2 regions of the Rhodoferax sp. XS2R6 genome follow, and region 2 is predicted to be linked to the other one. Evidence: predicted binding sites of a transcription regulator. Region 2 holds the regulator's gene; the other holds the start of a gene.
The links. Region 2 encodes sigma-54, which starts transcription at its own class of promoters, with help from an activator protein. Its sites were predicted from a motif close to TGGCANGNAANCTGCTTT; they were not measured.
Positions count from the first base shown of each region.

Region 1: a site for sigma-54 is predicted at 5,917-5,934, ahead of ureA (urease subunit gamma). Genes of this name have one in related genera too.

Region 1 is NZ_JBWMAY010000001.1:975,682-983,491, forward strand. Features, by position in the region: gene AC097A_RS04635 (VF530 family protein) at 31-294, opposite strand; gene AC097A_RS04640 (DUF1697 domain-containing protein) at 323-838, opposite strand; gene AC097A_RS04645 (GNAT family N-acetyltransferase) at 855-1,331, opposite strand; gene AC097A_RS04650 (response regulator) at 1,402-2,385, opposite strand; gene AC097A_RS04655 (ATP-binding protein) at 2,366-5,860, opposite strand; gene ureA (urease subunit gamma) at 5,980-6,282, shown strand; gene AC097A_RS04665 (HupE/UreJ family protein) at 6,305-6,898, shown strand; gene AC097A_RS04670 (urease subunit beta) at 6,909-7,214, shown strand; gene ureC (urease subunit alpha) at 7,214-7,810, shown strand, end outside.
Region 2 is NZ_JBWMAY010000006.1:22,683-30,492, forward strand. Features, by position in the region: gene AC097A_RS17330 (THUMP domain-containing class I SAM-dependent RNA methyltransferase) at 1-919, opposite strand, end outside; gene rpoN (RNA polymerase factor sigma-54) at 916-2,520, opposite strand; gene lptB (LPS export ABC transporter ATP-binding protein) at 2,520-3,296, opposite strand; gene lptA (lipopolysaccharide transport periplasmic protein LptA) at 3,293-3,901, opposite strand; gene AC097A_RS17350 (exopolyphosphatase) at 3,977-4,909, opposite strand; gene AC097A_RS17355 (thiol:disulfide interchange protein DsbA/DsbL) at 5,004-5,657, opposite strand; gene AC097A_RS17360 (SPOR domain-containing protein) at 5,726-6,394, opposite strand; gene argS (arginine--tRNA ligase) at 6,416-7,810, opposite strand, start outside.

The DNA of each region.
Region 1 (7,810 bases), on a different contig from region 2:
GGACAGGGGAAACACGACGAGTGGTCGGACTTAGCGCCCTGAACGGCGCATCTCGCGCAGCATGAACAAATACAGCCCTTCCACCTTCTCGCGCGCCCAGGGGGTTTTGCGTAAAAACTTGAGGCTGGAGCCCACGCTGGGCTCAAAGGTGAAACAACGCACCGGCACCCGCTCGCCCAATCCATCCCAGCCGTAGTACTCGGCCAGCTCGGTCACGATGGCCTCCAGCGTTTTGCCGTGCAGGGGGTTGTTGGCTTGCTTGGCGGGGGCGGGCTTGGGGGCTTCGGTGCTCATGCGGAGATTGTCGCCGCTTCGTGATGGTTCAGGCGGCCGCGCACTTGCGCATGCTCTCCCAGGTTCTTGTGGTGATGTCCTGGCCAAAGGTCTTTTCGATCAGCCGCATGAACGCCGGCCCCGTGTCACCCGGTACATAGCTGCAAAATACCTCACGCCCGATCACGTTCAAGATCTGCGCGTCTTCCAGCACGACCGGTAGCGCGGGCATGGTTTGCGGGGCTTCACGCAGAAAACTCACCACACGTTTGGACTGCGGCGCCAGCTTGGCATTGGCATACGGATCGGTCGCCAACAAGGCTTCGAGCGCACTGACGGGGCGGATGATGGTGTAGAACGTGCGGCCCAGTGCCTGCTGCATGGCGGCTTCCGCCTTGCGCTCCAGCGCCGCCTCGGTGGCCTTGCGCGCATCAAACACCACATTGCCACTGGAGAGCACGGTTTTGACGTGGGTGAACCCCGCCGCCTCAAACGCCCGCTTCAACTCGGGCATCTTGGCATTCATGGGGCTGACCCCGCGTAGGAAGGCAACGTATCGGGGCATGGTGTTTTGGTCCCGGTTAGTGTGCGCGCTCAGCACCCGAATCTTTCCCCAACCGCTTGACCATAGGCAGCCCTTCCAAGCCTGCCCAGACCTGGCTGGGGCCAGAAACACGGAATCCATTGCGCGCATAAAAGTCGCGCGCGGTACGCGTGCTCTTCAATTGAACCGGCCCATCGAGGTGGGTTTCCATCGTACGAAGAAGTACCTTGCCAACGCCTTGGTAGAGTGCTTCAGGCACAACATAGAGCAGCGCAAGTTCATCTGCATGGGCCAGCGCAAATCCCACCACGCTGCCACCGCGGACAGCCACGATCGCCACAGCATTGGTGGCCTGAAGCCAAGCCAAGGTGTTGTCGGGAGTTTTGTTCTCCAACCAGGCGGCCATTACTGCTGGATCGCCCCCATGGTCGGCATGGCAGCACTCTGCGATAGATCGGCGAACCACCTGGCAGATCGCCGCGGCGTCTGCAGGTACAGCAATCCGGATATCCATCAAAGTAGCCTCCCCTCGAACCGTCCTCTCCCACGAAGCGTGAGATCGAATGATTCTAGGCCGCCACTGGCTACCCCTCAAACTGCGGATGCAGCTGCCGGATGCGCGACATCGCCATGCCCGCCGCGGCCGTGCGCGTCTCCACGCCCAGCTTCACGAAGACGCGCTCCAGGTGCTTCTTCACGGTCATGGGGCTGCTACCCAGGATGTCGCCGATGTCCTTGTTGGTCTTGCCCTTGACGACCCAGTACAGCACCTCGGCCTCTTTGGCGGTGAGCTTAAAGGACAGGCTCATGGCCTCGATGACCGCGGTATCGGACACCTCGCGCATGACGATGAGCCAGTCGCCGCCGGCATCGCTGTCTCCGATCTGCTGGTGCAGGCGGAAGGTCAGGCGTTTGGGGCCACGTTCCAGGCTCAGCTTGGCCGGTTCTCCACCGCGCGCCACCGTTTGCAGGCAGGCCTGCAGCCAGGCCCGCAGCTCGGGCGGTGTGTGCGGGGCCTGCGTGCCACAGTAGCGCTCCAGCAGCTCGCGCGCCAGCGGGGTTTGCCACATCAGGCAACCATCCGCCGCACGCACGGTGATGGTGGCGTAGCCAAAAGCGTCCAGCGCGTTGCGCGTCTGACGGCGTTCGCGCGCGCCGGCCAGGTGCACGCCCATGCGGGCCAGCACTTCCTTGGGCTTGATGGGTTTGGTCACATAGTCCACGCCGCCACTCTCCAGTGCCGCCACCAGATACTCCGTCTCGGTCAGGCCGGTCATGAAGATGATGGGGATGTGGGTGGTGTGCGGCGCGGCTTTCAGGCGGCGCGCCACTTCAAAACCGTCCATGCCGGGCATCATCGCGTCCAGCAAAATCACATCGGGCAGGCCCTGGGTGGCGCGCTGCAGCGCGGCCTCGCCCGAGGTGGCAATGAGCACGGTGTAGCCCGACTCGTCGAGCGCGTCGTGCAGCACCGACAGGTTGTCGGGCACGTCGTCGACGATGAGCACCACGTCGCTGTTGGCGCGGTCCAGGGTGTCGGCGGTGTCGTCAATGGGTAGGGCTGGCATCAAGCGCTTTCTGCAATTGGGTGGCCATGGCTTCGAACTGGTACTGGCGCGCCAGCGCGGCCATGGACTGGGTGAACGCCAGGCATTGCGGCTGGGCAGCGGCAATGGCGTCGAGCTTGTTGACGATGCCGCGGTAAAAACCCAGGCGCACCAGGTCCAGCAGGGCCTGGCAATCGGCCACATTCGGCAGCACTACCGCGCTGGGCCCGGTGGCAGCGGCCGCAGGTTCGGGCGCGCTTAATGCATCCACCCACTCCAGAGCGAGCTTGCGCTCCAGCCAGTCCAGCAGCTCGGTGTGGCGCACGGGTTTGACGATGAAGTCTTCGGGCGGCAGGCCCAGGCCGTTGTCCAGCCCGCGGTCAAACGCGTTGGCGGAGACGATGGCCACCTTGGGCTGCATACCACCCAGCGCCGGGTTGCCACGGATGCGGCGCAGCGTTTCCCAGCCGTCAATGCCAGGCATGGCCAGGTCCAGCAGCACCACATCGGGGTGCAGGCCGGCGGCCAGCAGGTCCAGGCAGTCGTGGCCGCTGGCCGCAGTGCGCACCTCAAAGCCCAGCGGTTCCAGCAGGCTCACCAGCAGTTCGCGGTCGGCCTCTTCGTTGTCCACCACCAGCACCTTGCGGCGCGCGCCGGCGTAGCCCAGGCGTGGCTTGCGCGGTGTGGCCACGGCGTGCTGCTCGGCGCTGGCCGGCAAATGCAGCTCGGGCAAAAACAGGCGCACGCGGAACACCGAGCCCTGGCCCAGTGTGGTGCTGGCCGAGAGTTCACCGCCCATCAGGTCCGTCAGCATCTTGGCAATGGTCAGGCCCAGGCCCGAGCCTGTGGTGCCACCGGCTGCGCTGGCGCCGCGGGTAAAGGGGTCGAAGATGCGGTCCAAGTCGTCCTGCGCCATGCCGGGTCCGGTGTCCACCACCTCCCCCTGCGCCATCTCGCGCGCATAACGCAGGCGCAGAGTCACACCGCCAGTCTGGGTGAACTTGATGGCATTGCCCAGCAGGTTGAAGAAAATCTGGCGCACGCGCTTTTCGTCAGCCCGCACCCAGTCGGGAATGCTACCTTGCACCTCAAAGCGAAAGCTCAGGCCCTTGGCCGCGGCCTGCAGTTCGAACATGCTGGCCATCTCGTGCATGCCACTGGCGAACTGCATGGGCTTCACATTGAGCGTGAGCTTGCCGCTCTCGATGTGGGCCATATCCAGCGTTCCTTCGATCAGCGAGAGTAAATGTTCACCCCCACGTTTGATGACGCTGACCGCCTGCTTGCGGTGCGCGGGAATGGAGGCGTCCTCCCCCATGAGCTGGGCATAGCCCAGGATGCTGTTGAGCGGCGTGCGCAGCTCGTGGCTGATGGCGCTGATGTAGCGGCTCTTGGCCTGGTTGGCGGCTTCGGCGGCCTGCTTGGCGCGTTCGGCCAGCAGCTTGGCGTCTTGCAGGGCCTCATCAGTCTGGCGGTGCGATTCGATTTCACGCATCAACAAATGGGTCTGCCGGTTCGATTCTTCCTGCGCCACCTGCCGGCTCTTGTGCGCCAGCACCAGCCACCAGGCCACGATGCCCGACATCAGCATCAGCGCCGCAAACGCCTTGCTGAAGCCTGAGCGCAGCGAGGCCTGCATGGCACTTTGCTGATCCCCCAGCACCGTGATGGCACCCAGCTCCTGCATGTAGAACATGCCAAACACTGTGGCCAGCAGCGGCACGATGATGAGCATGAGCAGGATGAAGTGGCCCAGCCCCGTGTCCAGAAACGGCCACACCGGTTTGGGCAGCAGCCAGCGCAAGGTGGCCGACCACTGGGTGGACAGGTTGGCGTGCGGCTTGCACATGTCGCCACAGCGCGCGTCCAGCGTGCAGCACAGCGAGCAGATGGGGCCCTGGTAAGCCGGGCAGTGGGCCATATCGGGGCCCTCATATTCACGCTCGCAAATGACGCAGCGGCGCACCGCCAATCGTGCGTAACTGCCCTCGCCCTGCGCCTCCGATGGCTGGCGTGCCAAGTAATACTTGCCCTTGGTGGCCCAAGCGATCAGCGGTGCGGCCACCATGGCGGTGACCAGCGCCACCACTGCGGAGAAGGCCTTGGCCAGTTCACCAAACAAGCCCAGGTACGCCGCGATGGACAGCACGGACGCCAGCGCCATGGCGCCCACGCCCACGGGGTTGATGTCGTACAGGTAGGCACGTTTGAACTCGATGCCCTTGGGCGACAAGCCCAGCGGCTTGTTGATCACCAGGTCGGCCACCACGGCCATGATCCAGGCGATGGCGATGTTGGAGTACAGGCCCAGCACATCGCCCAGTGCCTGGAACACGTTCATCTCCATGAGCATGAAGGCAATCACGCTGTTAAACAGCACCCACACCACGCGCCCCGGGTGGCTGTGCGTCAGGCGCGAGAAAAAGTTGCTCCAGGCCAGCGAGCCCGCATAGGCATTGGTCACGTTGATCTTGAGCTGCGACACCACCACAAACACCGCCGTGGCCGCCACCGCCCAGCCCAGTGTGGGGAACACATATTCATACGCCGCCAGGTACATCTGGTTCGGGTCCACCGCGCGGTCGGTCGGCACGCTATGGCTGATGGCCAGGTAGGCCAGGTAGGCGCCGCCCAGCATCTTGATAACGCCCAGAATCACCCAGCCCGGCCCGCCCACCAGCACGCCCAGCCACCAGCGGCCGCGGTTGGCGGTGGTTTGCGCGGGCATGAAGCGCAGGTAGTCGGCCTGTTCCCCCATTTGGGTAATCAGCGCAATGCCCACGGTTAATGCAGCACCAAACAGGTGCAAATTAAATGAACCAGGCACACCAAATTCACCAGCATAGTGCGTAATGCCCGCAAAGGCCTGCGGGTCACGCACCAAAACAAAGCCAAAGGGCACCACCAGCATCACCAACCACAGCGGCTGCGTCCAAATCTGCAGGCGGCTGATGGTGGACACGCCGTGCGTGACCAGCGGAATCACCACCAGCGCACAAATCAGGTAGCCCCAGGTGGGCGGTATGTCCAGCGCCAGCTCCAGCGCATAGGCCATGACGGCCGCCTCCAGCGCAAAAAAAATGAAGGTGAAGGACGCGTAGATGAGCGAGGTGAGTGTGGAGCCGATGTAGCCGAAGCCCGCGCCGCGGGTCAGCAGGTCCATGTCCACCCCGTAACGTGCGGCGTAGATGCTAATCGGCAGGCCGGCCAGAAAGATGACCAGCCCGGTGGCCAGAATCGCCCACAGCGCGTTCACAAAACCGTATTGCACCAAGAGCGTGGCACCCACCGCTTCCAGGATCAGGAAGGACGCCGCGCCAAAGGCGGTGTTGGCCACACGCCATTCGGACCACTTGCGAAAGCGCTGCGGCGTGAAGCGCAGCGCGTAGTCCTCCATGGTCTCGGAGGCCACCCAGTTGTTGTAGTCACGGCGGATCTTCACCACCCGCTGGGCGGGCGCTTCGTCAGCGGAAGGGGGCAGCGGCGGGGTGGTCACGCCAGATGGGGTGCAGATTTCATGCCACCGGCCTGGGACGTTTGGCGTATGGCGAAAGGCACAGGGATTGCTTACAGTGCAAAGTCCCGAATACCGACCTGCCACCTTCCGAGAATGTTATGGAACTCACGCCCAGAGAGAAAGACAAGCTGCTGATCTTCACCGCCGGCCTGCTGGCCGAGCGGCGCAAGGCCCGCGGCCTCAAGCTCAACTACCCCGAAGCCATCGCCCTGATCAGCTGCGCCGTGATGGAAGGCGCGCGCGACGGCAAGACGGTCGCCCAGCTCATGAGCGAAGGCCGCGCGGTGCTGACACGCGATGACGTGATGGACGGCATCGCCGAGATGATTCCCGACATCCAGGTGGAAGCCACCTTTCCTGACGGTACGAAATTAGTCACCGTCCACCAACCCATTGTCTGAACACCCAGCCCACGGAGACCGTATGCGACCCTCGTTGAAAAATGCTCTTCTTTTGATAGCTGTTTGCGCAATATCCACGGGCGCTAGTGCCCATACGGGCCATGGAACCGGGAGTTTCATGGAAGGACTGGCGCACCCCTTCGGCCTGGACCACCTGCTGGCCATGCTGGCCGTGGGTATTTGGTCTGTAGCCGCCCTGCCCGCCCGCCAGGCCTGGCAAGGCCCCGCCACCTTCCTGCTGGCCCTGGTGGCAAGCGCCATGCTGGGCGCCAGCGGCGTGACGCTGCCCTACCTGGAACACGCCATTGCGCTGTCCGTGGTGCTGTTTGGCGCCATGCTGATCGTGGCCGCGAAGCCCCTGCCCAAGTCTGTGGGCCTAGGACTCATCGCCGCAGCCGCCTCGCTGCACGGCCTGGCGCATGGCGCTGAAACGCCAGAAACCGGCTTTGCGGGCTACGCCGTTGGCTTCCTGCTGACCACGGCCGCCCTGCATCTGGGCGGCGTGGGCCTGGGCCTGTCCATCCGCCGCTGGCTGGCCGCGCGCAGCACCGTGGCGCTGGGCAGCCTGGGTACCCTGCTGGGCTTTGCCGGCGTCTACCTGTTCAGCCACGTCTGAGGGCCACCGCATGACCCCCGGCGAAATCCTCACTGACGAGGGCGAACACGCCCTCAACACCGGCCGCCGCACGCTGACCGTGGTGGTGCAAAACACGGCGGACCGCCCCATCCAGGTCGGCTCGCACTACCACTTTGCTGAGACCAATGGCGCGCTGGGCTTTGACCGCGCGGCAGCCCAAGGCATGCGCCTGAACATCCCCTCGGGCTCGGCCGTGCGCTTTGAGCCCGGACAGCAACGCACCGTGGAGCTGGTCGATTTCAGCGGCGACCGCGTGGTTTACGGCTTTCGCGGCCTCGTGCAAGGAAAACTGTAATGGCAACAATTGGACGCCGCGCCTACGCGGAAATTTTTGGCCCCACCACGGGTGACCGCGTGCGCCTGGCCGACACCGGCCTGCTTATCGAGGTGGAGAAGGACTACACCCTGGCGGCTGGCGCCTACGGCGAAGAGGTGAAGTTCGGCGGTGGCAAGACCATCCGCGACGGCATGGCGCAATCGCAAAAAACGCGCGCCGAAGGCGCCGTGGACTGCGTGATGACCAATGCACTGATCCTGGACCACTGGGGCATCGTCAAGGCCGACATTGGCCTCAAGGGCGGGCGCATCGTGGCCATCGGCAAGGCGGGCAACCCCGACACCCAGCCCGGCGTGGACATCATCATCGGACCGGGCACTGAGGTCATTAGCTGCGAAGGCAATATCGTCACCGCCGGTGGCATCGACAGCCACATCCACTTCATCTGCCCGCAGCAGATCGAGGAGGCCATGGCCAGCGGCGTCACCACCATGCTGGGCGGCGGCACCGGCCCGGCCACGGGCACCTTTGCCACCACCTGCACCCCCGGCCCCTGGAACATCGAACGCATGCTGCAGGCGGCTGATGCCTTCCCCATGAACCTGGGCTTTCTG
Region 2 (7,810 bases):
TGGGAGGCATGCGCTGCAGCGCGTCGCCGCCGCGGAATTCGATCACATCGGCCACACCGGCGCGCTGGGCGTTGCGCTGGGCAAAGTCCACCATGCGGTGCGACACATCGCTGCCATAAATCAGCGCAGGCTGGCCTGGCTCGGGTTTGACCACCGCCTCGGCAGCCTCGGCCTTCATGTCTGCCCATTCCTGCGAGCGGAAGGGCCGGTATTTTTCGAACGCAAAGCGGCGCAGCGAGCCGGCCGCGATGTTGCAGGCAATCTGTGCAGCTTCAATGGCCACCGTGCCGCTGCCGCAGCAGGGGTCATACAGCGGCATCAAATCGTCGTCGCCCGAGGCCCAGCCGCTGGCGGCGATCATCGCCGCGGCCAGGGTTTCTTTCAGCGGCGCGTCGCCCTTGTCCTCGCGCCAGCCGCGTTTGAACAGCGGTTCGCCCGAAGTGTCGATATAGAGCGAGCAGCTGTCGGTGGTCAGGTGAGCGTAGATGCGCACATCGGGCCACTGCGTGTTCACGTCAGGGCGCACGCCGCCCGCCACTTCGCGGAAGCGGTCACACACGGCGTCCTTCACCTTGAGCGCGGCAAAGTTCAGCGAGGTCAGCGGGCTGTGCTGCGCGGTCACCTCAACCTTGATGCTCTCCTTGGGCGTGAACCATTGCTCCCATGGCACTTGCAGGCCGGCGCGGTACAGGTCTTGTTCGCTGCGGTATTCGGTGTACGACACCAGCACCAGCACGCGCTGCGAGAGGCGGCTGTACAGGTTGAGTAACATGGCGTGCGCAAACGAGGTGCGCACCGCCACACCACCGCGCTGCTTGGTCACGCAGCCGGGCGGCAAGCCGGTGATTTGCAAAATCTCCGGCGACAGGTACTCCTCCACGCCAGCGGCGCAGGGGAGAAAAAGGGTCAATTGGTTCATAGCGCTTTGCGGAGTGAGGCGGGGGCGATCTTCAGGCCCTCGCGGTATTTGGCCACGGTGCGCCGGGCGCATTCGATGCCCTGCTCTTTGAGCATGTCAGAGATCTGGTTGTCACTCAAGGGCTTTTTGGCGCTCTCGGAGGCGATGAACTGTTTGATGAGCGCACGCACCGCGGTGCTGGAGGCATTGCCGCCGCTCTCGGTGCCCAAACCAGAGCCAAAGAAGTACTTGAGCTCGAAGGTACCAAACGGCGTGGCCATGTACTTGGCCGTGGTCACGCGGCTGATGGTGGACTCGTGTAGCCCCAGCTCGTCGGCAATTTCGCGCAGCACCAGCGGGCGCATGGCCAGCTCGCCGTGGGTGAAGAAGTTTTTCTGCCGCTCCACGATGGCCGTGCTCACGCGCAGGATGGTGTCAAAGCGCTGCTGAATGTTTTTGATGAACCAGCGCGCCTCCTGCAGGCGCTGCTGCAGGGCGGCGTGGCCGGCACCGTCGCGCCCCCCGCGGTGGTTGCGCAGCACGTTGGCGTAAATGTCGTGCACCTTGAGGCGCGGCATCACCTCGGGGTTGAGCTGCACGCGGAACTTCGGCATGCCGCCGACCTTGCCAATCGACACCACCAGTACGTCGGGCACCACGATGTTGCGCTCCACGTCGATGAAGCGGCGTCCGGGCTTGGGCTCCAGCCGCGCGATGAGCGCTATCGCTTCGCGCACCAGCGCATCGCTGCCCACGCCCATTTGCACCAGGCGCTTGATGTCACGCCTGGCCAGCAGGTCTATGGGTTTGCTGCAAATGCCCAGCGCCACCCGCAGCAGCTCGGCGCGTTCGTCTTCACCATCCACCTCGGCCTGGGCCAGCAAGGCCTTGATCTGCAAACGCAGGCATTCGCCTAGGTCACGCGCGCCCACGCCCACGGGCTCCAGACTGTGCAGCAGGCCCAGCGCCACCGTGAAGTGGTGCACCAGGTCTTGCAGCTGTTCTTCGTCGCCAGGGCTCAGGCTGCGCGCCAGCTCTTCCAAAGGGTCTTCCAAGTAGCCATCGTCGTTGAGCGATTCGATCAGGAAGCGCAGCGCGGCCGCATCGGTAGCATTGGTGCGCAGGCTCAGGGCCTGGCGGTGCAAAAAGGCCTGCAGCGATTCGGTGGAGCGCGCCAGCTCGGTGGCGTCTTTCTCTTCGTCATCACCCAGGTTGTTGGCCTTGGCGTCCACGCCCCACTCGCCATCGTCGGGCGTCATTTCGGTGGTGCCGTCGCCTTCCCAGTTGGGTTCGTCGCTGCTGCTCAGCGGCGTGGCTTCTTCGTCATTGCTGCTGGTGCTGGTCGAGGTGGCGTAGTCCGCCACCGCACTGGGTGCGTAATCCACCTCGCTGCTCTCGGACAAGCGGTCGCCTTCGCTGACCGTGGCATCCACGGCATTCAGCCCAAAGTCTTCGCGCTCGGCCCGGTCCTCGGTCAGCTCCAAAAACGGGTTCTCGTCCAGCATCTGCTCCACTTCCTGGCTGAGCTCGAGCGTGGAGAGCTGCAGCAGACGGATGGACTGCTGCAACTGGGGCGTGAGCGCCAGGTGTTGGGAAACGCGTAAAGACAGCCCTTGCTTCATCACATTTTGAAATGCTCACCGAGATAGACACGGCGCACATCGGCGTTGTTCACGATCTCGGAGGGGGTGCCCTGCGCCAGCACATGGCCGTCGCTGATGATGTAGGCGTGGTCGCAGATGCCCAGGGTCTCGCGCACGTTGTGGTCGGTGATGAGCACGCCGATGCCACGGCCCTTGAGGAAGTTGATGATGCGTTGAATTTCGATCACCGCAATCGGGTCGATACCGGCAAACGGTTCGTCCAGCAGGATGAAGCGCGGCCGCGTGGCCAGCGCCCGCGCAATCTCCACACGGCGGCGCTCGCCGCCCGACAGGGCCAGCGAGGGCGACTCGCGCAGGTGTTCCACGCGCAGGTCTTGCAGCAGCGCGGTCAGGCGCGCTTCAATCTCGGTCGACTTGAGCGGGTTGCCCGCCTCGTCGCGCTGCAGTTCCAGCACCGCACGCACGTTGTCTTCGACATTCAGCTTACGGAATATCGAGGCTTCTTGCGGCAGGTAGCCCAATCCCAGGCGCGCGCGGCGGTGTATGGGCATGTGTTCGATGGACTGACCGTCGATGGTGATGTCGCCCGCGCTGGCGCGCAGCAGGCCCACGATCATGTAGAACGAGGTGGTCTTGCCCGCACCGTTGGGGCCCAAGAGGCCCACCACCTCGCCAGTGCGCACGGCCAGCGATACGTCCTTGACCACCTGGCGTTTGCCATAGGACTTTTGCAAATGCCGGGCTTCCAGCCGCCCGGTGCTGGTGTCCGGGGCTTCTTGGATGGGCGCACTCACTGGGCGGCCTTCTCAAGTTGCGGCGTGGCACGCAGGGTAGGACTGGATTGGGGGGTGGTGGGTGCTGGGGCGTCCGGTTTGGGTGTCAGCATGGCGCGCACACGGCCCGCGGGCGCGGTGGCACTCTTGGGTGCGCCGTCTACGGTGAACTTGTCGCTGAGGTTCTCATACAAGATGGCCGCACCGGTCACCTCATCAGCCAGCGTGGCACCGCGGAAGCGACGCAGCTGGGCCTTTTTGATGAAGCGCACGGTGTCGGCCCGACCGTCATATTCGATGGTTTCGCCATCGCCTTCAATGAATTCGTCCAGCCCATCACGCTTCTGGCGAAAGAACGCCGGGGTGGCCGCCGAGCCGGTTACCAAGCCAAACTGGTAACCATCGGGGTCCTGGCGCACTTCGAGCTGGGCGCCGCGGATGACGATGCTGCCCTTGGTCAGCACCACATTGCCGGTAAAGACGCTCACCTGCTTCAAGTCGTCATAACGCAGGGCATCGGCCTCCACATTCATGGGCTTGTTGCGGTCGGCCTTTTCGGCCCAGGCGTACCCCGCCACGCTGGACAGGACCAGCCCCAAGGACACCGACAGAATAGTTTTTTTCATAAAGGCACGAAACTTGCTCGAAAAGCGCTTCGGCCATTGTACCGAGCGCTTTGCGCATTTCGCGCCTTGGCTGACTCAGCCGTCGGCGTTAATTTTTTTGACCAGCGCCTGCAGCACCTCGGCCGCGCGGTCATTCTCGACCTGGCAGGTCCCCGCGTTGGCATGGCCGCCCCCACCGTAGCCCAGCATGAGCTCGCCAATATTGGTTTTGGAAGTGCGGTTGGTGATGGACTTGCCGGTGGCAAATACGGTGTTTTGCTTCTGCAAACCCCACAACACGTGGATAGAGATATTGGTCTGCGGGAACAGCGCGTAGACCATAAAACGGTTCACCGCAAAGATGGTGTCTTCGTTGCGCAGGTCCAGCACCAACAAGTTGCCCTGCACGGTGGAGCAGCGCAGCAGTTGCTCCTTGGCCTTGGCCGCGTGCTCAAAATACAGCTCCACACGCTCCACCACGTCGGGCAGTTGCAAGATTTTTTCGATGCCATGGTGGCGGCAGTACTGGATCAAATCCATCATCAGCTGGTAGTTGCTGACGCGGAACTCACGGAAGCGGCCCAGGCCCGTGCGTGAATCCATCAGGTAGTTCAGCAGCACCCAACCCGTGGGAGCCATGATTTCATCGTGGCTAAAGCGAGCCGAGTCGCCCTTGTCTACCGCTTCCATCATGTCGTGGAAGCGCGCCGGGAAACGGTTGGTGCCGCCGTAGTGATCAAACACCACGCGTGCGGCCGAGTCGGCGTCGGGCAGGATGATGTGGTTGGGGCGTTCGCCGGTGTTGCGCACCGTCTCGGACTCGTGGTGGTCAAAGGCCAGATGCACGCCGGGCACATAGGGCAGGTTGGTGGTGATGTCGCGGTCGGACACCTCCACCTTGCCGTCCTGCATGTCCTTGGGGTGGACGAACTTGATGTCGTCGATCAAGTCCATCTCGTTGAGCAGAACCGCACACACCAAGCCATCAAAGTCACTGCGGGTGACAAGCCGAAATTTCTGGTGCGCCATGGGAACAATCTCCACAAAGGTTGAATGGGTGCCAAACCATTCTAGCCCCGCCCCTTGCGGGCTGGCGCCATTCCCGGCGTAAAAACCCGGGGGCTTAGCGACCGGCGCGCACGTCGGCCACCAGCACGTCCACCACCTGCAGCGCACGCGGCATAGTGCCCGCCATGGAGCCATCGGTGTAGTAGCGCCCGGCCACGCCCAAGGCAGGGACACCCTCAACCTTGTAGGCGTTTTGCAGCTGGGTGGCCTTGGTGACCTTGGTCACCACGGTGAAGGAGTTGTACTGCTGCACAAACTTGGCTTTGTCCACGCCCTGCTGGACCACCCACTCCAGAATCGCCTCGCCGCTGGCAAGGTTCTTCTTCTCCACGTGGATGGCGGCGAACACCTTGGCGTGCAGTTTTTCCACCAGCCCCATGGCTTCGAGGGTGAAATACAGGCGCTGCTGCGGTGCAAAGCTATCCTGAAAGGCAACAGGCACACGGCGCAACACTACGTCTTTGGGCAACTTGCCAATCCAGGCCTGCAGCGTGGGCTCGAACGCATTGCAGTGCGGGCAGTTGTACCAAAAGAACTCCACCACTTCGATCTTGCCGGCGCTGGCTTCCACAGGAGCACGTGGGTCCAGCACCTGGTAATCGGTTCCCGCCTTGGGTTTGCTGGCTTGGGCTTGTACCGATGTGCCCAACAAAGTGGCCGAGGCCACGGCAGCACCAGTGGTCAGTTGCGTGAATTCGCGTCGTTTCATGTCCATCTCACTTGTAAAGAGGCTGGTGGGACAAAGCCCCACCCAGAAAGTTCCTGTTGGGCCCGCGCTTAACGCTGGACCCGGACCAACGCGGTCTCCATGCCAGCCTTGTCCATTTTGTCCTTGGCCTTGTCCGCATCGTCCTTCTTGTCAAAAGGTCCCACGCGCACCCGGAACACCGGACGGCCCGATTGTTCGCGTTCGGAAATTTTGGTTTCTATCCCGCTCAGGGACAGCTTGGCGCGGTGGCTCTCGGCGTCTTCAGCCTTCTGGAAGGCTCCGACCTGCACAAAGTAGACAAAGGCATCGGCCTCTGCGGGCGCCGCGGTTTTGGCCTTGGCCAGATCTCCCAGCGGGTCTGCCGACATGGCGGGCTTGACCTCGCCCTTGGCATCGGGCTTGGTGACCTTGGCATCTGCTTTGGCATCGGCCTTGGGTTCGACTTTGGCCTCGGTCTTTGCTTCGACCTTGTTTTTGGCGGCCGACGCAGCAGACGCTGGCGTGGTGGCCGGAGGCACTGCGGGGGCAGGATTTTTGCCATACAGGATGGCGTTAGGGTCCCAGTTTTTGTTCTTCTGCGCCTCAGCTTCATTCTGGTCGGCGCTGCGGCTCTGGCTCTTGTTCATAAAGGGCACCGGCACCTTGGTAACGTAGACCGCCACCGCCAGGGCTGCCCCCAGGCCCACCACCACACCGACGATGAAACCCACAATGGTTCCGCCACGTTCAAACTTCATGTGCTGCTTTCTCACTTAATCTCACATTTTTTGCGGGGCACTCACGCCCAGCACGGCCAAGCCATTGTGCAATACGCGGGCTGTGGCGGCCACCAACGCCAGACGTGCCAGCTTCACCGCTTCGTCGTCCACCAGAATGCGCTCGGCATCGTAGTAGCTGTGGTAGCTGGCGGCCAGTTCGCGCAGGTAGAAGGTCACGTCGTGCGGGGCTTCGCCCTCGGCCGCGGCGGTCAGCATCTCGGGGTACTTGGCCAGCAGCAGCATCAAGGCCTGGGCCTGCGGGCTGTCCAGTGCGGACAGGTCCACGGCCTTGAGACCGTCCACATCACCGCCCCAGCTGGCCAACACCGAGCAGATGCGCGCATGCGCGTACTGCACGTAGTACACCGGGTTGTCGTTGTTCTTGGCCACGGCCAGGTCCACGTCGAAGGTGTACTCGGTGTCGGGCTTGCGGCTCAGCAGGAAGAAACGCACCGCGTCCTTGCTGGTCCACTCAATCAGGTCGCGCAGCGTCACATAGCTGCCCGCGCGCTTGCTGATCTTGACCTCTTCACCGCCCTTGACCACACGCACCATCGTGTGCAACACGTAGTCGGGGTAGCCCTGGGGAATTCCCACATCGGCTGCTTGCAGGCCGGCGCGCACGCGGGCAATGGTGCCGTGGTGGTCGGTGCCCTGGATGTTCACCACCTTGGTGAAGCCGCGCTCCCACTTGGCGATGTGGTAGGCCACGTCGGGCACGAAGTAGGTATATGTACCGTCCTTCTTGCGCATCACGCGGTCCTTGTCATCGCCATAGTCGGTGGACTTGAGCCACAACGCGCCGTCCAACTCATAGGTCTTGCCATTGGCAACCAGCTTGTTCACAGCCGCCTCGACGCGCCCGCTGGTGTACAGGCTGGACTCCAGGTAGTACTCGTCAAACTTCAGGTTGAAGGCCTGCAGATCTTTGTCCTGCTCGCGGCGCAGGTAGGCCACGGCAAAGTTGCGGATCGACTCCAGGTCGTCCACATCACCGCTGGCGGTGAAGCTGCGGTCATCGGCCTGCACGGTGGCCTTGGCCAAAAAGTCGTTGGCAATGTCCTGGATGTAGTCGCCGTTGTAGAAGGCCTTGCTGGCGGGGTTCTCGGGGTCGACCGGCCAGCAATCGTCACCGGGTTTGAAACCCTTGGCGCGCAGCTGGGTGCTGTTGGCCAGGGTCAGGATCTGCACGCCGGCGTCGTTGTAATAAAACTCGCGGTGCACTGCGTAGCCCTGGGTGGCAAACAGGTTGCATATCGCATCGCCCAGCGCGGCCTGGCGGCCATGGCCCACATGCAGCGGGCCCGTGGGGTTGGCCGAGACGAACTCGACCAGCACACGCTGGCCGTTGCCCGGCTGGTAGCCAAATTGGTCACCCTGGCCCAGCACCTCGCG